DNA from 3 places in the Solwaraspora sp. WMMD791 genome. Region 3 is predicted to be linked to each of the others. Evidence: riboswitches for the same ligand, from Rfam matches in the RefSeq annotation. Region 3 holds a riboswitch; each other region holds the start of a gene.

Region 1 (7,454 bases), 590 kb from region 3:
GGCAACGTCCCGGCGTACCTGGAGCGGACGGCGAAGCTGGCCCGGGCCGTCAACGACGTGGTGCTGTCCAAGGCGTTCGACAACGGCATGGTCTGCGCCTCCGAGCAGGCGGTCATCATCGACGACGAAATCTACGAACCGGCGATGGCCGAGTTCGCCACGCTGCATGCCCACCGTGCGACTCCACAGCAGAAGCGCCAGCTGGAGGAGTTGCTGTTCGGGGTCGCCGCCGGATCGGCGGGCTGCGCCGGGGCCGCGCTCAACCCCGCCGTCGTCGGGCAGTCACCGGTCTGGATCGCCGCGCAGGCCGGCTTCACCGTGCCCGCCGACACGTCGATAATCCTGGTCGAGGTCGACGAGGTCGGCCCGGCCGAGCCGCTGACCCGGGAGAAGCTCTGCCCGGTGCTGGCGGTGCTGCGCGCCGACGGGCACGCCACCGGCATCCGGTACGCCGAGCAGATGGTCGAGTTCCACGGCCTCGGCCACAGCGCTGTCATCCACACCAGTGACGCCGCTCTCGCCGAGGAGTTCGGCCGCAGGGTCAAGGCGGTACGGATCATCTGGAACGCGCCGGCCTCGCAGGGCGCGATCGGTGACATGTACAACGCGATCGCTCCGTCGCTGACGTTGGGCTGCGGTAGTTACGGGCGCAACTCGGTGTCGAACAACGTGACCGCGGTGAACCTGCTCAACATCAAACGGGTGGCCCGGCGGACCAACAACCTGCAGTGGTTCAAGGTGCCGCCGAAGATCTACTTCGAGCCGCACGCGATCCGGTACCTGGCCGACATGCCGGACGTGCACCGGGTCACCGTGGTCACCGACGCGACGATGACCCGGCTCGGGTTCGTCGACCGGGTGCTGACCGTGCTGCAGGGCCGGGCGCAGCGGGTGGCGCTGCAGATCATCGACACCGTCGAACCGGAGCCGAGCATCCGTACCGTCGACGCTGGTGCCGAGCAGATGCGTCACTTCCGCCCGGACACCATCATCGCCCTCGGCGGCGGTTCGGTGATGGACGCGGCCAAGGTGATGTGGTTGCGCTACGAGCACCCCGGGGTGGTCTTCGCCGACATGCGGGAGAAGTTCTTCGACATCCGCAAGCGAGCGTTCACCTTCCCGGCGCCGGGCGAGTTGGCCAAGCTGGTCTGCATCCCGACGACGTCGGGGACCGGGGCCGAGGTCACCCCGTTCGCGGTGATCACCGACACGGTGACCGGCAAGAAGTACCCGCTGGCCGACTACGCGCTCACCCCGAACGTGGCGATCATCGACCCGGTGCTCGCCGCCGACCTGCCACCGGTGGTCACCGCCGACAGCGGCTTCGACGCGCTGACCCACGCCACCGAGTCGTTCGTGTCGGTGTACGCCAACGACTACACCGACGGGCTCGCCCTGCAGGCGATCCGGCTGATCTTCGCCCACCTGGAGCGGGCGGTGCGGCACGGCGCCGCCGACCCCGAGGCCCGGGAGAAGATGCACAACGCCGGGACGATCGCCGGGATGGCGTTCGGCAACGCCTTCCTCGGCATCGTGCACGCCATGTCGCACACCCTCGGCGCGACGTTCCACATCGCCCACGGTCGGACCAACGCGATCCTGATGCCGCACGTGATCCGGTACAACGGGGCGCGACCTGGCAAGCTGTCCGGTTGGCCGAAGTACGAGAACTACCGGGCTCCGGAACGGTTCCAGGAGATCGCCCGGATGCTCGGCCGGCCGGCGGCCACCCCCGCCGAAGGCGTGGAGTCGTACGCGGCCGCCGTCGAACGGTTGCGCGACGCCGTCGGCATCGAGCCGTCGTTCCAGGCCGTCGGGGTCGACGAGGCGTCGTTCCTGGCGAGCCTGCCGCAGCAGGCGGTCAACGCGTACGAGGACCAGTGCGCGCCGGCCAACCCTCGGATGCCGATGCTCGACGACATGCAGCAGCTCATGCGGGCCGCCTACTACGGCAAGGCCGACGCCGGCCCGGACACTGACGCCGGCCCGGGCACCGGTGTCGACGCGGGCAGCGAACAGGGCTGACTGTCCGCCGTCCGTCGGGCCGGGACACCGCGCGGTGTCCCGGCCCACAGCCGTGCCGTCGTCGGGAAGTCCGCAATCCCGGGCGGTTGCACAATCATGCAACCAGTTCGCGGTGGAGCTTGCCGGTGCCAGACGGCGGTCGGCCGCCGGCACTGTGGCCGGCTGCCATCGGTGCGTCGTCGTCAGGACGGTGGTGTGGGCTTCCCCCACCGGGGTGCGGCGAAGCGCAGCCCGGTGAGTTGGTCGGGTGGCGCGGCCAGCCCCGGTCCGCCGGCGGTGACCCACCGCGCGACGGCGGACGACGTCGCGTCCTCGAGCACCCCGCCGAGCCAGACCGGCCGGGCCCCGAGCAGGCGGCCCAGGGGTGCCGGCCGTACCACGACCACGTTGGACCGTTCGCAGGCGTTGAGGCAGTCCGACACCTGTACTGGTCCGGCCGTCCGTAGAACGTCGAGCTGGCGGTCGTGGTCGACGTCGGGGTGCTTGCGCCGGGTGCCGCAGCAGCACCCCCGGCAGACCGTCATCCGGGCCGACTGCCCCAGTGGTGTACGCGCGGCGTCGGCGCCCTCCGTCACGCGACGTCGGCGGTGATCGGCCGCCGGTGGTCGGCCCGGGCCGGGGTGAGCAGCAGCCCGAACACCACCCCGAGGACCGTCCACATCGTGGCGAGCTGCGCCAGCGACGCCAGACGGAACTCCCACAGCAGCGCCGCCGGTACGTCTCCCGGCACCTCGACAGCGGTCGCCGGCCAGAGCGTCAGCAGCAGCGTGTAGCCGACGACGGCGACGACGGTCGCGGCCACGGCCCGGTACGGCGTCGGCCGTGACCAGGCGGCCAGCCGCCGGTGCACCAGCAGGGCCAGCCAGGTGACCGCCGCCGCCGCGACGATGAACGATAGGTACTGGCCGGTGCGTTGGTTGACGGTGTCGGGGTCACCGACGCCGGGCGGGTTCGCCGGGAAACGGATGGCCGGCAGCAACGCCACCACGACGAAGCCGAGCCCGGCCAGCAGTCCGACCCGGCGGAAGTCGTCGCGGCCGGGCAGCAGGTGCCGGGTGGCCCCGAAGACCACGGCGACGATCACGGCCAGGCAGACCGCGACCGCGACGGTCGCGACCAGTCCACCGAGGATCTGCACGCCACGGCTGACCAGTTCCTCCTCGTGGCCGTGTCCGCCGCCGCCCGGCGTGGCCCGGCCCTCCTCGACGACCAGCGCCGATTCGATCCGGGGTTCGACGATCAGCAGGGCCGCCGCCGCTGCGGCCACCCCGGCGGCGAGCCCGGCGAGCAGACCACGACGCAGTACGGTGCCGAACGGGTAGCCGCTCATCGGAGCCGACCCCCGCTCAGTGGCACGGGACGCCGAGGGCGTGCCGGCCGTCGTGGGTGAACTCGTGCACGAACTCGGCGGCGCCGGCCAGCACCAGTCCGTTGTCCTGCGCGACCAGGTAGATGACGACCGCCGCGACGGCGGCCAGCAGCCAGCCGGCCAGCGGTACGCGGATGGCGGGGGTGGTGACCTCGCCGCCGACAGAAGGTGCAGTCATGCCAGGTGATCCTCTCGTCCATGCCTCGTGGCGATGCGGTGCGTGCCACGGCCGGTCTCCTGGCTCCCGGATCGTCGCGGCCGTCCCGCCTTCCCAAGCCGTTGTCGTCGGCCCAGTGGCGTGGTGGAACGGACACTCCCCGGTCACAGTGGCGAGGACCACGCCGGAATCACACCGGCTTCCCGAACACCGTGGCTCGCGCAGCGTACCGCCGGTTCGCCCGGCCGGACAATGCCCACCGCCACGACCAGCGCAGGGAGCGGCGCCACATTGACGGTGGCGCTCGCGGTAGGGGAGCATGGCCGGCACGAGCGGTACGCGGAGGAACCCGGTGCGAATCCGGGGCGGTCCCGCCACTGTGACCGGGGAGTCACGTCCCCATGAGACAGCCACTGCCACGACGGCGGGAAGGCTCGGGACGTGGTGTCGATCCGGCAGCCAGGAGACTCCGGCCGCTCCCTGGTCCACCGGCACGCGGGCGTGGACACCCGCGGAAGGGATTCACCATGCGCACCAGTTGGTGCCCGGTATGACGGCGTACCCGTTCACCGCCATCGTGGGCCTGCCCGAGTTGCGGCAGGCCCTGCTGCTGGCGGCGGCGCACCCCGGTATCGGCGGGGTGCTGATCCGTGGCGAGAAGGGCACCGCGAAGTCGACGATGGTCCGGGCCCTGGCCGGCCTGCTGCCGCCGGTCGACCGGGTCGCCGGCTGCCGGTTCGGCTGCGATCCGATCGCCGTCGACCCGACCTGCCCGGACGGCCCGCACACCGCGCCGATCACCGCCCGGGGCGGGCCGGCGGCCCTGGTCGAGTTGCCGGTCGGGGCCACCGAGGACCGGGTGGTCGGGACCTTGGACATCCAGCGGGTGCTCAGCGCCGGGGTGAAGGCGTACGAGCCGGGACTGCTCGCCGCCGCCCACCGTGGCCTGCTCTATGTCGACGAGGTCAACCTGCTGCCGGACCACCTGGTCGACCTGCTGCTGGACGCGGCGGCGATGGGCCGCGCACACGTCGAACGCGACGGGGTGTCGGTCAGCCACGCCGCCCGGTTCCTGCTGGTCGGCACGATGAACCCGGAGGAGGGGGAGCCGCGTCCGCAGCTGCTGGACCGCTTCGGCCTGGTCGTGTCGGTGACCGCGCCGACCGAGGTGGCCGACCGGGCCGAGGTGGTCCGCCGCCGGCTGGCCTACGAGGCCGACCCGGCGGCCTTCGCGGCCCACTGGCGGTCCGCCGACGATCAACTCGCACGACGGGTACGCGCGGCACGGGCCGCCCTGCCGGCGGTGACCCTACCGGACGCCGAGATCGACCGGATCGCCCGGATCTGCCTCGCGTACCAGGTGGACGGGCTGCGGGCGGACATCGTGATGGCCCGTGCCGCCGTGGCCCTGGCCGCCTGGCGTGGCCTGCCGGCGGTCACGGCCGCGGAGGTCGCCGACGCCGCCCGGCTGGCCCTGCCGCACCGGCGGCGACGGGATCCGCTGGATCCGCCCGGTGCCGACGCACAGCGTCTCGACGAGGTGTTGCGTGACGAGTGTCCCGACGACGACCCGGACCCCGCACCGCCCCCGGGACCTCCCGCACCGCCGGACGGTAGGCCGCCGACCAGCGCGGACGGACCTCCACCGCAGGCGGGCGACGGCCGCGGTGACGGCCGTGACGGTCAGCGCCGCGACGGTCAGGAGGGTGCCCGCCGCGACGACGACAGCGCCGGTGGTTCGGCTACCGGCCCGGACGGTTCGGCGGAGGCCGGTCCGGCGCCGGCGGCGGCCGGTCCGGCGTACCGGCCCCGGACGCTGCGGCTGCCCGGACTCGGCGATGGCGGCACGCCCGGCCGGCGGTCGGCCGCCCACGCGGACCGGGGCAGGGTGGTGGGCGCCACGGCACCGACCGGGCGGGTATCGGCCGTGCATCTGCCGGCGACGGTACGCGCCACCGCGTCGCGTGGTGGCCGGCGGATCGTCTCCGCCGACCTGCGTCAGGCCCGCTTCGTCGGCACGGAGGCGAACCTGATCCTGTTCGTGGTCGACGCCTCGGGTTCGATGGCGGCACGGCACCGGATGAGCGTGGTCAAGACCGCCGTGCTGTCGTTGCTGCGCGACGCGTACCACCGGCGCGACCGGGTCGGGATGATCACCTTCCGGGGCGCCGGTGCCGACCTGGTCCTGCCGCCGACCAGCAGCCACGGGGTCGCCGTCACCCGGTTGGCGCAGCTGCGCACCGGGGGGCGTACCCCGATCGCCGCCGGGTTGCGCGTCGCCGCGGCCACCGTCACCGCCGAGCGCCGCCGGGATCCGCGTCGCCGGCCGCTGGTCCTGCTGGTCACCGACGGGCGGGCGACCAGCGGCCCGGACCCGATGACGCTGGCGCCGTTGCTCGCCGGCACCCCGATGGTGGTGCTCGACTGCGAGGCCGGCCCGGTGCGGCTCGGGCTGGCGCGCCGGCTCGCCGCCGGCTTCACCGCACAGTGGCTGCCGCTGGCCGCGTTGTCGGCGACGGGTCCGGGTGTCCACGACCGGCGGAGGGCTGCCTGATGCCACAGGGGAGACCGGAACATGTCCCCGACGACGGGCTGACCACCCGGGCCCGGCGTCGCCAGCCGGTGCTTGCGGTGCACACCGGGCCAGGTAAGGGCAAGTCGACGGCGGCGTTCGGCATGGCGCTGCGGGCCTGGTCGGCCGGCTGGCCGGTGGTCGTCTACCAGTTCGTCAAGTCTCCGAAGTGGAAGGTAGGCGAGGAGGCGGCCCTGCGTACCCTCGGTGAGTCGGGCCGTGGGGCACCGGTGACCTGGCACAAGATGGGGGAGGGCTGGTCCTGGATCCAGCGCCCCGGCGCGGAGCGCGACCACGCCGCCGAGGCCGCCGAGGGCTGGGCGCAGATCCGTCGGGACCTGGCCGCCGAGGCGTACCGGTTCTACGTGCTGGACGAGTTCACCTATCCGATGACCTGGGGGTGGATCGACGTCGCCGAGGTGGTGTCGGTGCTGCGGGAGCGGCCGGGCAGCCAGCATGTGGTGATCACCGGGCGCAACGCCGCACCGGAGCTGATCGACCTCGCCGACCTGGTGACCGAGATGACCAAGGTCAAGCATCCGATGGACGCCGGGCGCAAGGGCCAGCAGGGCATCGAGTGGTAGCCGTACCCCGGGTGGTGATCGCCGCCCCCGGATCCGGCCACGGCAAGACGACGGTGGCCACGGGGCTGCTCGCCGCCTTCGCCGCCCGCGGGGTCCGGGTCGCCGGGTTCAAGGTCGGCCCGGACTACATCGATCCCGGCTACCACGCGCTCGCCGCCGGTCGGCCGGGCCGCAACCTGGATCCGGTGCTGGTCGGCGAGGACCTCGTCGCGCCGTTGTTCGCCCATGGTGCCGCCGGCGTCGACCTGGCCGTGATCGAAGGCGTGATGGGCCTCTACGACGGCCGGGTGGGCGCCGGTGACGTCGGCTCCACCGCGCACGTCGCCGCGCTGCTGGCCGCGCCCGTGCTGCTGGTCGTCGACGCGGCCGGGCAGAGCCGGTCGGTGGCCGCCCTGGTGCACGGCTTCCGGTCGTTCGGTCAGGTCCACATCGCCGGGGTGATCCTCAACCGGGTCGGCTCCGACCGGCACGCGCAGGTCCTGCGGGACGCCTGTGAGGAGGTCGGCACCCCGGTGCTCGGGGTGCTGCGTCGACAGCCGTCGGTCGACACCCCGTCGCGGCACCTGGGTCTGGTGCCGGCGGTCGAACGCACCGTCGAGGCGCGCGCCTCGGTCGAGGCGTTGGCGGCACTGGTCGCCGCGTCGGTGGACCTGGACGCCGTGGCGGCGGTGGCGCGCCGCGCACCCATGCTGGCGTCCGACGTATGGTCCCCGACAGCGGCCGTCCGTGTCGCCGACCCCGACGGTG
Region 2 (7,454 bases), 610 kb from region 3:
GATCGCGATCACCAGATCGGCGCGGGCGGCGGCGAGCAGCCGCCGCTCGATCACCGGCCAGGGCTTGAGCCGGTCCGACAACGACAGCACGCAGTAGTCGTGCCCGAGTGGTGCCCCGACCCGGCTGGCCACCGCCTGGGCGGCGGTCACGCCGGGCAGCACCCGGACCGGTACGTCCTTCCAGCGGGGCTCGGCGGCGACCTCCAGCACCGCCGTGGCCATCGCGAACACCCCGGGATCGCCGGAGGAGACCACCGCGACCCGGGCGCCGTCGGCCGCCAACTGCAGCGCGTGCGCGGCCCGCTTGGCCTCGACCTGGTTGTCCGACGGATGCCGGCGTTGCCGGGGGTTGGCCGGCACCCGGTCCAGATACGGTCCGTAGCCGACCAGGTCGTCGGCGGCCGCGAGGGCGGCCTGGGCCTGCGGGGTGATCCAGTCCCGGCCGGCCGGTCCGAGGCCGACCACCACCACCTCGCCCCGGGCCGGCCGCTCCGGCTCGGCGGGGCTCGACGGGACGGTGCCGCCGCGTCGGCTGGCCAGCAGCGCGAGAGAGAAGTACGGCACCGTCGCCGGGTCGACGTCGGCCAGCGGCGCGACGCGTTGCCCACCGGTGCTGGCCCGCTCGACGTACCAGGCGTCGTCGAGGCGGCCGGCGGCGGTCAACGCGTCGCGGACCGCCGGGAAGGTCCGACCCAGCTTGAGTACGGCGGCCGCGTCGGTGTCGGCCAGCCGTCGGGTCAGTTCCCCGCCGTCGAGGGTGCCCGGCAGGACGGTCAGCACCTCGTCGGCCTCGACCAGCGGCCGGCCGAGCGCGGCGGCCGCCCCGCTCATCGAGGTGACCCCGGGCACCACCTCGGTCGGGTACCGGTCGGCCAGCCGCTTGTGCAGGTGCATGTAGGAGCCGTAGAACAGCGGGTCGCCCTCGGCGAGCACGACCACGGTCCGACCGGCGTCGAGGTGGGCGGCGAGCCGCCGGGCGCAGTCGGCGTAGAACTCGTCCAGCGCCGCCCGGTAGCCGCCGGGGTGGGTGCTGCGCTCGGTGGTCACCGGGTAGACCAGCGCCTCCTCGATCTGTCCGGCGCGCAGGTACGGCTCGGCGATGGACCGGGCGACGCTGCGGCCGTGCCGGGCGCTGTGGTGCACGATCACGTCGGCGGCGGTGATCAGTCGTGCCGCCTTCACGGTGACCAGTTCCGGGTCACCGGGGCCGACGCCCACGCCGTACAGTCGACCCGGTCCGTCGCGCCGCGTGCTCAATGCCCCACCTGTCCCTCGTCGTCGCTGGCGATCGCGTTGAGCGCGGCCGCGGCCATCGCGCTGCCGCCGCGCCGGCCCCGGACCACCAGGTGTTCCAGTCCACCGTGGTCGATCAGGGCCTGTTTGGACTCGGCCGCGCCGATGAAGCCGACCGGTACGCCGAGCACCGCCGCCGGCCGGCCGGCGCCGGCGTCGACCAGCTCCAGCAGCCGGAACAGCGCGGTCGGCGCGTTGCCGACGGCCACCACCGCGCCGTCGAGGTGGTCGACCCACAACTCGACGGCGGCGGCGCTGCGGGTGGTGCCGAGCTTGTCCGCCAGCGCGGGCACCCGGTGGTCGGTCAGGGTGCACAGCACCGGGTTGGCGGCCGGCAGCCGGCGTCGGGTGACCCCGGCGGCCACCATCGTGGCGTCACAGAGGATCGGCGCTCCGGCGCGCAGCGCTGCCCGGGCCGCCGCCACCACCTGCGGCGAGAAGACCAGGTCGTCGACCAGGTCGACCATCCCGCAGGCGTGGATCATCCGGACGGCGACCCGGGCCTGTTCGGCGGTGAGCCGGCTCAGATCGGCCTCGGCGCGGATGGTGGCGAACGACTGCCGGTAGATCTCGGCCCCGTCGCGGACGTGGTCCATCACGGCTCCTCGCGTGCGGTACGGACGGCGGCGGCCAGCGCCGCCCCTGGCGGGACGTGGACGGTGGGTCGGCCGGGCGCGCTCACCTGGTAGCCGTCGCCGGTGGCGAGCACCCGCAGCACCGGTCCCGCCGGGGTGCCGCAGCCGCGTTCGCAGCCGATCCAGTGCACCGGCAGGTACCCGCCGCCGCCGGTCGGGGTCGGCCGCGTGGCATGCGTCGCTGCCGCGTCGGCCCGCACGTCGGCCCGGGACCGGGCGCAGCCGGGCCGGCCCGCGCAGGCGGTGACACCGAGCCACGGCGACCCGGGTTCGGTGCCGAGGCCCGCGCGGTGCAGCCGGTGCGCCCAGCCCGGTGCGTCGGTGAGCCGGGGAAGCACCACCGCCCGCCACGGGGTGATCCGCAGCTGTGGGGCGGCGGCGGCGAGCAGGTCGGCCTGCGCGGCGGTGAGCCGGCCCAGCGGTACGGCGAGCGCGAGCGCGTGGTCACCGTCGGGGCGGCGCAGCACGCCCACCGGTGGTACGCCGGGCTGTCGCGGTGCCGGCGGCGGATCGGCCGCCAGCGTCCGGTGCACCCCCGGCGTGGTGGCGAGCGCCGCGACGATCCGGGCCAGTTCGGCAGCGGCCAGGTCACCGATGCGCCAGATCCTGCCGGCCACGGCCCGTCCGTCGGCGAGGAAGATCCGGGCGGCGGCGACCGCCACCCGGACCGCGTCGGTCGGCGCGGTCCGTAGGCCGTGGTCGACCCCGGCGAGCCAGATCCCGACCCGGCCGTCCGCGCGGGGCAGCAGGCCCACGTCGGGGCGCGCCGCGACGGTGGCGCCCCGGCCGTCGTCGACGGCGAACAGGAACCGGCCGGACAGCCGGGCCAGGTCCGGCTGTGCGCAGATCGCCGTGTCGAGGGCGCGGACCTGCGCCGCGACGTCCCACCGGGGAGTGCTGTCCACACCGGCAAGCGGAGCGCCGAGGATGTTGCGGGCCCGGTCGTGTCCGGGTGCGGGCAGCAGCCCGGCCGCGCTCAGCCTGCCGGCGAGTACCCCGGCTGCGTCGGCGGCCACCCCCCGCAACTGCAGGTTCGCCCGGCTGGTCAGCTCCAGGTGCCCGTCGCCGAGGTCACGGGCGGCTGCGGCCAGTGTGGTCAGCTGGCCGGTGGTGAGCAGCCCACCGGGGCAGCGGACCCGGGCCAGCAGACCGTCAGCGGCCGGATGCAGCTGCAGCGCTCCGGGGCAGGCGTCGGGGCCGCCCCGGACGGGCGGCGACGGCGAGGCGGGCACGCGGCGGATACTACGGGCTGCCACCGGCGGGCGACGCCCTCGCGGCGAATAGATCACACCTTGACGAAACGTCCACGGGTCGTGACAGTGGTCGGTAGCCAGCTGCGGCGGCACGTGGAGGAAGCCGGTGTGATTCCGGCGCGGTCCCGCCACTGTCACCGGGGAGCGGACCCCACCGACGGCCACGGCCCCGATCCACGGGGCGGGAAGGCCGGGGCGAGCCTCGATCCGGGAGCCAGGAGACTCCGGTCGCCGCGACCGACGACCCGGGGCGCGGACCCCGAGGGAGGACCAGGCGTCCGATGATGCTACTTCTGTCCACTTCAGATACTGATTTGCTGAGTGGACGGGCCAGCGGTGCCGAGTGGCGCCTGGCGAACCCGGCCCGGCTGTCGGTCGACGACCTCACGCCCCTGCTGACCGGCGTCGACCTCGTGGTGGTCCGGCTGCTCGGCGGCCGCCGGGCCTGGCCGGACGGGCTGGACGCGCTGCTGGCCACCGGACCCCCCGTGGTGGTGCTCAGCGGCGAACAGGCGCCCGACGCCGCCCTGATGGAGCTCTCCACCGTACCGGCCGGAGTGGCCGCCGAGGCCCACGCCTATCTGGCCCACGGTGGACCGGCCAACCTCGCCGAACTGCACCGTTTCCTGTCCGACACGGTGCTGCTCACCGGGCACGGCTTCGCCGCGCCACAGCCGGCCCCGGAGTGGGGCGTGTCGGAGCGCCCGAGCGCGCCGAACGGACCGGGCCGGCCGACCGTGGCGGTGCTCTACTACCGGGCACATCACCTGGCCGGCAACACCGGCTTCGTGCACGCGCTGTGCGACGCGGTCGACGCCGCCGGCGGCCGGGCGCTGCCGGTCTACTGCGCCTCGCTGCGCTCGGCCGACCCACAGCTGCTGGTCACCCTGCGTCAGGCCGATGCCCTGGTGGTGACGGTGCTGGCTGCCGGCGGGACCCGACCGGCGACCGCCGGCGCCGGGGGCGACGACGACGCCTGGGACGTGGGCGCCCTCGCCGAGCTGGACGTGCCGATCCTGCAGGGACTCTGCCTGACCAGCTCCCGGCAGACCTGGGCGGCCACCGACGACGGGCTGTCCCCGTTGGACGCGGCGACCCAGGTGGCCATCCCCGAGTTCGACGGCCGGCTGATCACCGTGCCGTTCTCGTTCAAGGAGATCGACGCCGACGGACTGTCGGTCTACGTCGCCGACCCGCAGCGGGCCGCCCGGGTGGCCGGGATCGCGGTCCGCCACGGCGCGCTGCGGCACGTCGCGGCCGGCGACAAACGGATCGCCGTGCTGCTGTCGGCGTACCCGACGAAGCACGCCCGGATCGGCAACGCGGTCGGGCTCGACACCCCCGCCAGTGTGCTGGCGCTGCTGGGGACGTTGCGCGACGCCGGTTACGACGTCGGGCCGCACGACGGCCCCGACGCGCTGCCGGGGCTGACCGACGGCGACGGCGACGCGTTGATGCACGCGCTCATCGCCGCCGGCGGGCAGGACCCGGACTGGCTGACCGAGGAGCAGCTGACGGGCAACCCGGTGCGCATCCCGGCCGCCGACTACCGTCGCTGGTACGCCGAGTTCCCGGCGCAGCTGCGCGAACAGGTCGAACGGCACTGGGGTCCGCCGCCGGGCGAGCTGTACGTCGACCGGTCCCGGGATCCGGACGGCGAGATCGTGCTGGCCGCGCTGCGTACCGGCAACATCGTGCTGCTGGTGCAGCCGCCGCGCGGCTTCGGGGCCAACCCGGTGGCCATCTACCACGACCCGGATCTGCCGCCGAGCCACCACTACCTGGCCGCGTACCGGTGGCTGGAGCACGGCTTCGGCGCGCACGCCGTGGTGCACGTCGGCAAGCACGGCAACCTGGAGTGGCTACCGGGCAAGACGGTCGGGCTCAGCGCCGCCTGCGGGCCGGACGCCGCCCTCGGTGATCTGCCACTGATCTACCCGTTCCTGGTCAACGACCCCGGCGAGGGCACCCAGGCCAAACGGCGGGCGCACGCCACCCTGATCGACCATCTGGTGCCGCCGATGGCTCGGGCGGACAGTTACGGCGACATCGCCCGGCTGGAGCAGCTGCTCGACGAGCACGCGAACATCGCCGCCCTGGACCCGGCGAAACTGCCGGCGATCCGGGCGCAGATCTGGACGCTGATCCAGGCCGCCCGGCTCGACCACGACCTCGGTCTGGACGACCGGCCGCACGACGCCGAGTTCGACGACTTCCTGCTACACGTCGACGGATGGCTCTGCGAGGTCAAGGACGTGCAGATCCGCGACGGGCTGCACGTGCTCGGCGCGGCACCGGTCGGCGCGGCCCGGGTCGATCTGGTGCTGGCGATGCTGCGGGCCCGGCAGATGTGGGCCGGGCAGGTCGCGGCGCTGCCGGGCTTGCGGGAGGCGCTGGGCCTGGACGAGTCCGGCACCGACCGCGACGGCACCGACGCCGCCGAGGCGACCGCCCGGGAGCTGGTCGCGGCGATGGAGGAGCACGATTGGCGGCCGGACGCCGCCACCGAGGTCGCCACGGGCGTGCTCGGCGGCGACGACGAACGGGCCGCGCTGGTCATCCGGATCCTGCGCTTCGCGGCGACCGAGGTGGTGCCCCGGCTGGCCCGCACCACCGACGAGCTGACCCACGTCGCGCACGCGCTGGCCGGCGGGTACGTGCCGGCCGGGCCGAGCGGGTCACCGCTGCGCGGGTTGATCAACGTGCTGCCGACCGGACGCAACTTCTACTCGGTGGATCCGAAGGCGGTGCCGAGCCGGCTGGCCTGGGAGACCGGGCAGGCGATGGCCGAGTCGCTGCTGGCCCGCTACCGGGCCGACACCGGTGACTGGCCCCGTTCGGTGGGACTGTCGGTGTGGGGCACGTCGGCGATGCGGACCTCCGGCGACGACATCGCCGAGGTGCTGGCGCTACTCGGCGTACGGCCGGTGTGGGACGAGGCGTCGCGGCGGGTGACCGGCGTCACGGTGATCCCGGCGGCGGAGCTGGGCCGGCCCCGCATCGACGTGACGGTACGGATCTCGGGCTTCTTCCGCGACGCGTTCCCGCACGTGGTGGCCATGTTGGACGACGCGGTCCGGCTGGTCGCGGCCCTCGACGAGCCCGACGAGGTGAACTTCGTCGCGGCACACGCCCGCGCCGACCTGGCCGCCCACGGCGACACCCGGCGGGCCACCATGCGGATCTTCGGCTCCAAGCCGGGGACGTACGGTGCCGGGCTGCTGCAGCTGATCGACAGCCGCAACTGGCGTGACGACGCCGACCTGGCCGAGGTGTACGCGGTCTGGGGTGGTTACGCCTACGGCCGCGATCTCGACGGCGCGCCGGCCCGCGACCAGATGGAGTCGGCGTACCGGCGGATCGCGGTCGCGGCGAAGAACATCGACACCCGCGAACACGACATCGCCGACTCCGACGACTACTTCCAGTACCACGGCGGGATGATCGCCACGGTACGGGCGTTGACCGGGTCGGCCCCGGCGGCGTACATCGGCGACAGCACCCGCCCGGAGGCGGTGCGCACCCGGGCGCTGCACGAGGAGACCGCGCGGATCTTCCGGGCCCGGGTGGTGAACCCGCGCTGGCTGGCGGCGATGCGCCGGCACGGCTACAAGGGGGCGTTCGAGCTGGCCGCCACGGTCGACTACCTGTTCGGCTACGACGCCACCGCCGGGGTGGTGGCCGACTGGATGTACGACAAGCTGGCCGAGACGTACGTGCTCGACGAGGTCAATCAGCGGTTCCTGACCGAGTCGAACCCGTGGGCGCTGCACGGCATCACCGAGCGGCTGCTGGAGGCCGCCGACCGCAAACTGTGGGAGTACCCCGACCCGGCGGTGCTCGACGGGCTGCGGGAGGTGTTCCTGCGCACCGAGGGCGATCTGGAGGACCGGGCCGGATGAGGCAGGCAGGCCGGTCGACCACGCCGTCGTGGTCGACCGGGCGGCGTGGCGGCGCCGCGCGTAGGGTCGGGGCATGAGTGCGGCAGGGTCGGAGAGCATCCGGTACGACGGGACCGTGGTCGCCGGCGCGCAGCCGGAGAGCGTGCTGCTGCCCGGTCACGACGTGCCGTTGGGCCGCTACACGACGGTCCGCCGGCTGCTGCCGCAGCGGCCCCGGCGGATGGTCGGGGCCTGGTGCTTCGTCGACCACTTCGGGCCGGACGACGTGGCCGGGCGGCCCGGCATGCAGATCCCGCCGCACCCGCACACCGGGCTGCAGACGGTGACCTGGCTCGTCGACGGTGAGATCCTGCACCGCGACAGCCTGGGCA
Region 3 (7,454 bases):
TGGCGTAGAGCTTGCGTCGGGTCTCGTCGAGCACCTGGACCGCCCGCTCCCGCTGCTCCGCGGTGCCGTTGAGCATCACGTGCCGCAGCGCGTGCATCGTCTGCATACCCGATTCGCGCACGTCATGCCAGCTGTCGACGGTCTCCGGCGCCAGCTCGGTCCAGGGCGCGGCCTGCGCGGCCTGCTCGGCCTCGGGGCGGGCGGCGTCGGTGAGCGCGTAGCGCTTGCGCCCACCGCCGGAGCCTTCGGCGGTGCCGACGATCAGGCCCTCGTCCTCCAGTAGTTGCAGGGTGGGGTAGATCGAGCCGGGGCTGGGCCGCCAGACCCCGCCGGTGCGGGAGTCGAGCTCCTGGATCATCTCGTAGCCGTGCATCGGGCCCTCGACGAGCAGGGCCAGGACGGCGGCCCGCACGTTCGGCCGGCGGCGTCCCCGGCCGCCGCGACCACCCCTGCCCCAGCCGCCGGGGCCGGAACCCGGGCCACCCGGCCCGAAGCCGGGACCGCCGGGGCCGAAGCCGAAGCCGGGGCCGAACGGTCCGAAGCCGCGTCGCCCGCCGGCCCGCCGCCAACCGGGCGACCCGCCCGCTGTGTCGTGGTGGTGGTGTCTCACATCTGCCTCCGATATTCGTTGATGCATCCACGATATATCGGGAACAGATCGCCGACAACCCGCTTCGTAATGAGAGCAACGACACGCCGACAACGACATCTGGTGTGTCGGTCGGGACGGCACACCAGATATAGTCCCTGACGCAACTGGTTCGGCCGGGCAGCCAGCCCGGCCGAGGCAACAGGGAACCCGGTGGGAATCCGGGACTGCCCCGCAGCGGTGAGTGGGAACGACCGCCGTCATCACGCACTGGGCGCGTACCGCGCCTGGGAAGCGACGGCCAGTAGGAGACCGAGTCGCCTCGACCCGGTCACGCCCACGAGTCCGAAGACCTGCCCGTTGTGCCGGGTACGCCGTGTGCGTACCCGGTGGTCCGAGGCCGCGCGGGACGGTCGACGGCTGCGCCGCGCGCGTCGGGTGACCACCGCGTGCGCCCAGACGTCCGTGCTGCCCGCCGGCCTGCCACGAGCAGAGCCAGGAGGCAGCACAGGTGACCATCACCTACCCCACGGCGACCCCGTCGGCGGGCACACCCGGCCCGGTCCGGGTCCGCGACCAGGACGGCCACGCCACCCCGGTCGACCCCGACCGGCTGCACGCCGCGGTACGGCGCCACGCCGACGGGCTCACCGACGTCGACCCGCGCCGGGTCGCCGACCGGGCCGTCAGCGGCCTCTACGACGGAGTCACCACGGCCGAGGTGACGCAACTGCTGATCCGCACCGCCGCCGACCTGATCGGTGCGGACCCGCAGTACTCCCGGCTGGCCGCCCGGCTACTGGCCGCCTCGGTCACCGCGCAGGTCCGTCAGCAGGGCATCGACTCGTTCAGTCAGGCCATCCGGCTCGGCCACCGCCACGGGCTGATCGGCGACCGGACCGCCCGCTTCGTCGCCACGCACGCCGCCGTCCTGGACGCCGCCGTCGACCCGACCGCCGACGACCGGTTCGAGTACTTCGGGCTGCGGACCGTCTCCGACCGGTACCTGCTGCGCCATCCCACCAACCGACAGGTGGTGGAGACCCCGCAGTACTGGCTGCTGCGGGTGGCCTGCGGACTGTCCGACACCCCGGCCGAGGCGGTCGACTTCTACCGACTGATGTCGTCGCTGGCGTACCTGCCCAGCTCGCCGACGTTGTTCAACTCCGGCACCCGGCACACCCAGATGTCGTCGTGCTTCCTGGTCGACTCCCCCCGCGACGAACTCGACTCGATCTACGACCGGTACGCCCAGGTGGCGAAGCTGTCCAAGTACGCCGGCGGGATCGGCATCTCCTGGTCCCGGGTGCGCTCACGGGGTGCGCTGATCCGGGGCACCAACGGGCTGTCCAACGGGATCGTGCCGTGGCTGCGCACCCTGGACGCCTCGGTCGCCGCCGTCAATCAGGGCGGCCGGCGCAAGGGCGCGGCCTGCGTCTACCTGGAGCCCTGGCACGCCGACATCGAGGAGTTCCTGGAGCTGCGGGACAACACCGGCGAAGACGCCCGCCGCACCCACAACCTCAACCTGGCCAACTGGATCTGCGACGAGTTCATGCGCCGGGTCGACGCCGACGCGACGTGGTCGCTGTTCAACCCGGCCGACGTACCGCACCTGCCCGACCTGTACGGCGCCGAGTTCGACACCGCGTACCGGGCCGCCGAGGCCGCCGGGCTCGCCGTGCGCCAGGTTCCCGCCCGCGACCTGTACGGGCGGATGATGCGCACCCTGGCGCAGACCGGCAACGGCTGGATGACCTTCAAGGACCGGTCCAACCTGCTGTGCAACCAGACCGGGGAACCGGGCAACGTGGTGCACCTGTCCAACCTGTGCACCGAGATCGTCGAGGTCTCCTCGGACGCCGAGACCGCCGTGTGCAACCTGGGCTCGATCAACCTCGGTGCCCACCTGACCGCAGCTGCGACCTCGACCGCGGCCGGGGCCACGGCCGCCGACGTGGACTGGGCGCGGCTGCGCGACACGGTCCGCACCGCCGTCGTCTTCCTCGACCGGGTCATCGACATCAACTACTACCCGAGTACGCAGGCCGCGGCGTCCAACCCGCGCTGGCGCCCGATCGGCCTGGGCATGATGGGGCTGCAGGACGTGTTCTTCGCCCTCGGCCTGCCGTTCGACTCGGCACCCGCCCGGGAGCTGTCCACCCGGATCGCCGAGGAGATCTACCTGACCGCGCTGGAGACCTCCGCCGGGTTGGCGCAACAGTACGGGCCGCACCCGGCGTACCCGCAGACCCGGGCGGCGCGCGGGCAACTGCACCCGGACCTGTGGGGCGCCGAGCCGACCCAGACCGAGCGCTGGGCGGCGCTGCGCCGACAGGTCGCCGAGCACGGGCTGCGCAACTCGCTGCTGGTGGCCATCGCCCCGACGGCGACCATCGCCTCGATCGCCGGCTGCTACGAATGTATCGAGCCGCAGGTGTCCAACCTGTTCAAACGCGAAACCCTGTCCGGGGAGTTCCTGCAGGTCAACACCGCCCTGGTGGGGCGGCTGAAGGCGGCCGGGCTGTGGACGGCGGCGGTCCGTGAGCAGATCACCCGGGCCGAGGGGTCGGTCCAGCAGATCAGCGCCATCCCGGCCGAGGTACGGCGGCTGTTCCGTACCGCCTGGGAGCTGCCGCAGCGGGCGCTGATCGACCTGGCCGCCGCCCGTGCGCCGTACATCGACCAGAGCCAGTCGTTGAACCTGTTCATGGCCGCACCGACGATCGGGAAGCTGTCCTCGATGTACCGGTACGCCTGGCAGTCCGGCCTCAAGACCACCTACTACCTGCGGTCGCGCCCGGCGACCCGGATCCAGCAGGCCACGGTCTCCGTCGCGCCGGTCGACGCCGAGGCGGTGGCCTGCTCCCTGGAGAACCCCGAGTCCTGCGACGCCTGCCAGTGACGCCCCGCGTCCACCCGTTGGAGACCACGATGACACCGAACCCGATGCTGCTCGACCCGGGGATGAACCTGACCCTGCGGCCGATGCGCTACCCGCACTTCTTCGACCGCTACCGCGACGCCATCCGCAACACCTGGACGGTGGAGGAGGTGGACCTGCACTCCGACCTGGCCGACCTGGACCGGCTCAGCCCGGCCGAACGGCACCTGGTCAGCCGACTGGTCGCCTTCTTCGCCACCGGGGACACGATCGTCGCCAACAACCTGGTGCTCAACCTGTACCAGCACGTCAACAGCCCGGAGGGGCGGCTCTACCTGTCCCGGCAACTGTTCGAGGAGGCGGTGCACGTCCAGTTCTACCTGAACCTGCTGGACACCTACGTCCCGGACGAGCAGGAGCGGTCCGCCGCGTTCGCCGCGATCGACAACATTCCGTCGATCAAGCGCAAGGCCGACTTCTGCTTCCGCTGGATCGACTCCCTCTTCGGGCTGCGCGAGCTGCGGACCCGCGACGACCGTCGGGCCTTCCTGCTCAACCTGATCTGCTTCGCCGCCTGCATCGAAGGGCTGTTCTTCTACGGGGCCTTCGCCTACGTGTACTTCCTGCGGTCCCGGGGGCTGCTGCACGGCCTCGCCTCCGGCACCAACTGGGTGTTCCGCGACGAGTCGATGCACATGGCGTTCGCCTTCGACGTGGTCGACACGGTCCGGCGGGAGGAGCCGGACCTGTTCGACGACGAAATGGCCGAACAGGTCCGCCAGATGCTCGCCGAAGCAGTCGACGCCGAGGCCCAGTTCGCCGAGGACCTGCTCGGCCGGGGCGTGCCCGGGCTGTCGCTGGCCGACATGCGCCAGTACCTGCAGCACGTCGCCGACCGCCGGCTCGCCCAACTGGGCATCGCCCCGCTCTACGGATCGACCAACCCGTTCGCGTTCATGGAGCTGCAGGACGTGCAGGAGTTGTCGAACTTCTTCGAGCGCCGGGTCTCCGCGTACCAGGTGGGGGTGAGCGGGGCGGTGAGCTTCGACGAGGAGTTCTGAGCGGTCCGCGCGGCCGGTGGGTCCAGGTCGGTCATCCGACCGGCCGGCCCACCGGCTGCGGTACGCCGGCCCGGCCGCGTCGGAATCCCGGATAGGTCAGCACGAAGGTGCTCACTGCGGCCATCAGCACCGCGCCGACCAGCACCGGCAGCGGCGCCCAGACCGCGTACAGGGCGGTGCTGGCGGTCGGCGCCAGGACGAAGGTCAGCCCGTTGGTGACACCGATCAGCCCGGCGAGGCCGCCCTGTTCGTTCCGGTCGACGGCGAGCGTCGGTCCGGCGACGTAGCCGGGCATGGCGACGCCGAGGCCGAGGCCGATCAGCGCCATCGCGGCGATCAGCACGGCCCGGTGGGTGTCGGGGACGAGCAGCACGAAGCCGATCAGCGCCACCAGGCAACCGACCCGTAGCAGCAGCGCGGGCCGCCAGCCGCTGCGCGGCACCACCACCGTCTGGGCGAACACCATCCCGGCCCCGGCGGCCAGCAGCGCGCCGCCGGTGAGCAGCCCGGTGGTCTCGGCGTCGAGGCCGAACCGGTCCTGGACGAGGAAGCCGCTGACCACCTGGACGAACCCGAGCGCGGTGAACATGCCGAGCCCGGTCAGCAGGTACGGCCACACCCGCGCGTCCCACGGGCTGATCCGGGCCGGTGCGGCGATCAGTTCGGTACGGGTCTGCCGGCGCAGCCGTACCGCGACGGCGGTCAGCCCGACGGCGAGCAGCGCCGGAACCGCCAGCAACGGCGCCATCAGCCCGAACCCGGCCAGCAGGCCGCCGACGAGGGCACCGGCGACCATCGCGACGCCCTGGACCGCGCCGATCCCGGCCATGCCGCGCACCCGGGCCGCCGGGTCGGGGGTGACGTCGGCGATGTACGCCTGGGCGGTGGGTGCCACCGCCGCGATGGCGGTACCGAAGCCGACGCCCCGGAACACGACGAAGAGCAGGAACAACGCGGTGCCGGTGACGATGCCGCGCATGCCGAGGTCGGCGAGCAGCGCGAACAGGGCCGTCGTCGTGGTGGCCAGGGCGAGCGCCGCGACCAGCACCGGTTTACGGCCCCAGGACTGACTGCGCCGCCCCCACATCTGGCTGGTGACGACCATCATCAGGGCGGAGACGCTGATCATCACGCCGACCTGCCATTCGGCGAGGCCGATCTGGCGCGACAGCGGAGCGATGATCGGGTTCAGTGACATCTGGCCGAGGAAGACCAGGAAGACCGCCCCGAGCAGCAGCGGGATCTGCGGCCGTGGCAGGGTGCCCGGCTCGGGCACGACGGTGGCGCCACGGGAGATCATCCGGCCACGCTAACCACCGGAGATCGACTGCCCAAGGACGCCGGTCACATCCGCCGACCCGGGCGTGAGCTGCGACGACCCGGCGCTGAGCTGCGGCGACGCCTGCGTCAAGTGAGCAGACTGTCGCCGATCCAGCCGTCGGGCGCGCATCCGGGCGGGATCGCGAACACCGCCGACCCGATCGGGGTGACCCACTCGTTGAGCAGGTCGTGTTCGGCCAGCCGGCGTTGGATCGGCAGAAACTGCGCGTCGACGTCCGCCTGGTAGGCGGCGAAGATCAGCCCGCTGTCGGGGGTGCCGTCGGCACCCGGGACGCCGTCGTAGTTGTACGGCCGGCGCAGGATCTTGTAGCGGTCGTCGGCGACGTGCGCCCGGGTGACGTGCGCGAAGTCCGGCATGATCGGCAGCCCGACCTCGTCGACCGCCGCGAAGTCGGGGATGTCGGTCTCCTTCTCCCCGGTCAGCGGTGCTCCGGTGTCCAGCCGGCGACCGATCACCAGCTCCTTGTCCATCCGGCCGAGCTTGTCCCAGGTCTCCATCTCGGTACGGATGCGGCGGACCACCAGGGTGCTGCCGTCGCGGTGCCAGGCGGGCCCGTCGCCGACCCAGACGGCGGTGTCGAAGTCGGCCGTGCCGGGCGTCGGGTTCCCGGTGCCGTCGATCTGCCCCATGATGTTGCGTTGGGTGTGCGCCTCGTGCTCCACGCCCCGGCCGCGCCGGAACCCCTGCTGCACCCAGCGGACCGAGGCGAACGGCCGGGCGTCCTTGATCAGCATCCGCTGGGCGTGCGCGACCGTGATCGGGTCGTCGGCGCAGATCTGCAGCAGCAGGTCACCGCCGGACCAGCCCGGCTCCAGCCGGTCGATCGCGAACGGCGGCAGGTCGGTGACCGACGGCGGTCGGCGGTCGGCGACTGCGGCGGCGGCGTACAGCTGCGGACCGAACCCGAAGGTGACGGTGAGCCGGGCCGGCAGCACGGCCAGTTCGGGTTCGGTGTCGGCCAGCGGCGGCACGCCCTGGGTGAGCCGGGCGGCGTCGTCGCTGAGCAGTCGCAGCAGCCGGACCAGCGCGGCCCGGTCGGTCGCCGGGCCGAGGGTGAAGGCGACGAACGCGGCGTACGCCTGTGGCGGGGTGTCCACCCCGGCCTGCCGGGGGCCGTGGAACGGCACCGTCTCGGTGCCGAAGTCGACCGCCACCGGCGCGGCCGCCCCGGTCGGGGCGGCCGCCGGTGTCCGGTCGCCGGAGACCGCCGCCGTGACCGCCGCCCCTCCGGCGAGGGCACCGCCGAGCGCGGCGGCCCCGCCGGTGAGCAGCAGCCGGCGGTTCACCGGCGACGGTACGGGGTGCGGCGGTGGCGGTACGGGTCGGTCGGTCATCCCGCTCAGCCGTGGTCCATGCCGGTGCCGGGGTCGTAGCTCTCCTCCGCACCGGCGAACGGCTTGGCGACCGCGGTGAACTGCGACGTCTCGCCGTCGGCGAAGGTCACCGTGAAGGTGACCTCGTCGCCGGGCTGCACCGGTTGCGCGATGTCCATCAGCATGATGTGGTCGCCGCCCGGTTCGAGGGTGTGGCTGCCGCCGGCGGGGACGACGATCCCGCCCTGCTTCTCCCGCATCACCA

What was found. A riboswitch is a leader RNA that binds a small molecule or an ion and turns the genes downstream of it on or off. The one in region 3 is predicted to bind cobalamin.
Region 1: it holds a riboswitch for cobalamin, as region 3 does, so the genes downstream of both, O7623_RS05510 (VWA domain-containing protein) here and O7623_RS08185 (ribonucleoside-diphosphate reductase subunit alpha) in region 3, are expected to answer to the same signal.
Region 2: it holds a riboswitch for cobalamin, as region 3 does, so the genes downstream of both, cobN (cobaltochelatase subunit CobN) here and O7623_RS08185 (ribonucleoside-diphosphate reductase subunit alpha) in region 3, are expected to answer to the same signal.

Annotation. Positions count from the first base shown of each region.
Region 1 is NZ_CP120737.1:1,292,879-1,300,332, reverse strand. It holds gene adhE (bifunctional acetaldehyde-CoA/alcohol dehydrogenase) at 1-2,025, shown strand, start outside; gene O7623_RS05525 (hypothetical protein) at 2,208-2,549, opposite strand; gene O7623_RS05520 (CbtA family protein) at 2,597-3,355, opposite strand; gene O7623_RS05515 (CbtB-domain containing protein) at 3,372-3,572, opposite strand; cobalamin riboswitch at 3,604-3,781, opposite strand; cobalamin riboswitch at 3,894-4,021, shown strand; gene O7623_RS05510 (VWA domain-containing protein) at 4,102-6,105, shown strand; gene cobO (cob(I)yrinic acid a,c-diamide adenosyltransferase) at 6,105-6,707, shown strand; gene O7623_RS05500 (cobyrinate a,c-diamide synthase) at 6,701-7,454, shown strand, end outside.
Region 2 is NZ_CP120737.1:1,274,251-1,281,704, forward strand. It holds gene O7623_RS05425 (precorrin-2 C(20)-methyltransferase) at 1-1,257, opposite strand, end outside; gene O7623_RS05430 (precorrin-8X methylmutase) at 1,254-1,892, opposite strand; gene cobG (precorrin-3B synthase) at 1,889-3,160, opposite strand; cobalamin riboswitch at 3,278-3,406, shown strand; gene cobN (cobaltochelatase subunit CobN) at 3,463-7,083, shown strand; gene O7623_RS05445 (pirin family protein) at 7,157-7,454, shown strand, end outside.
Region 3 is NZ_CP120737.1:1,886,254-1,893,707, forward strand. It holds gene O7623_RS08180 (PadR family transcriptional regulator) at 1-610, opposite strand, end outside; cobalamin riboswitch at 741-965, shown strand; gene O7623_RS08185 (ribonucleoside-diphosphate reductase subunit alpha) at 1,101-3,494, shown strand; gene O7623_RS08190 (ribonucleotide-diphosphate reductase subunit beta) at 3,524-4,534, shown strand; gene O7623_RS08195 (MFS transporter) at 4,566-5,834, opposite strand; gene O7623_RS08200 (Dyp-type peroxidase) at 5,942-7,210, opposite strand; gene O7623_RS08205 (copper chaperone PCu(A)C) at 7,216-7,454, opposite strand, start outside.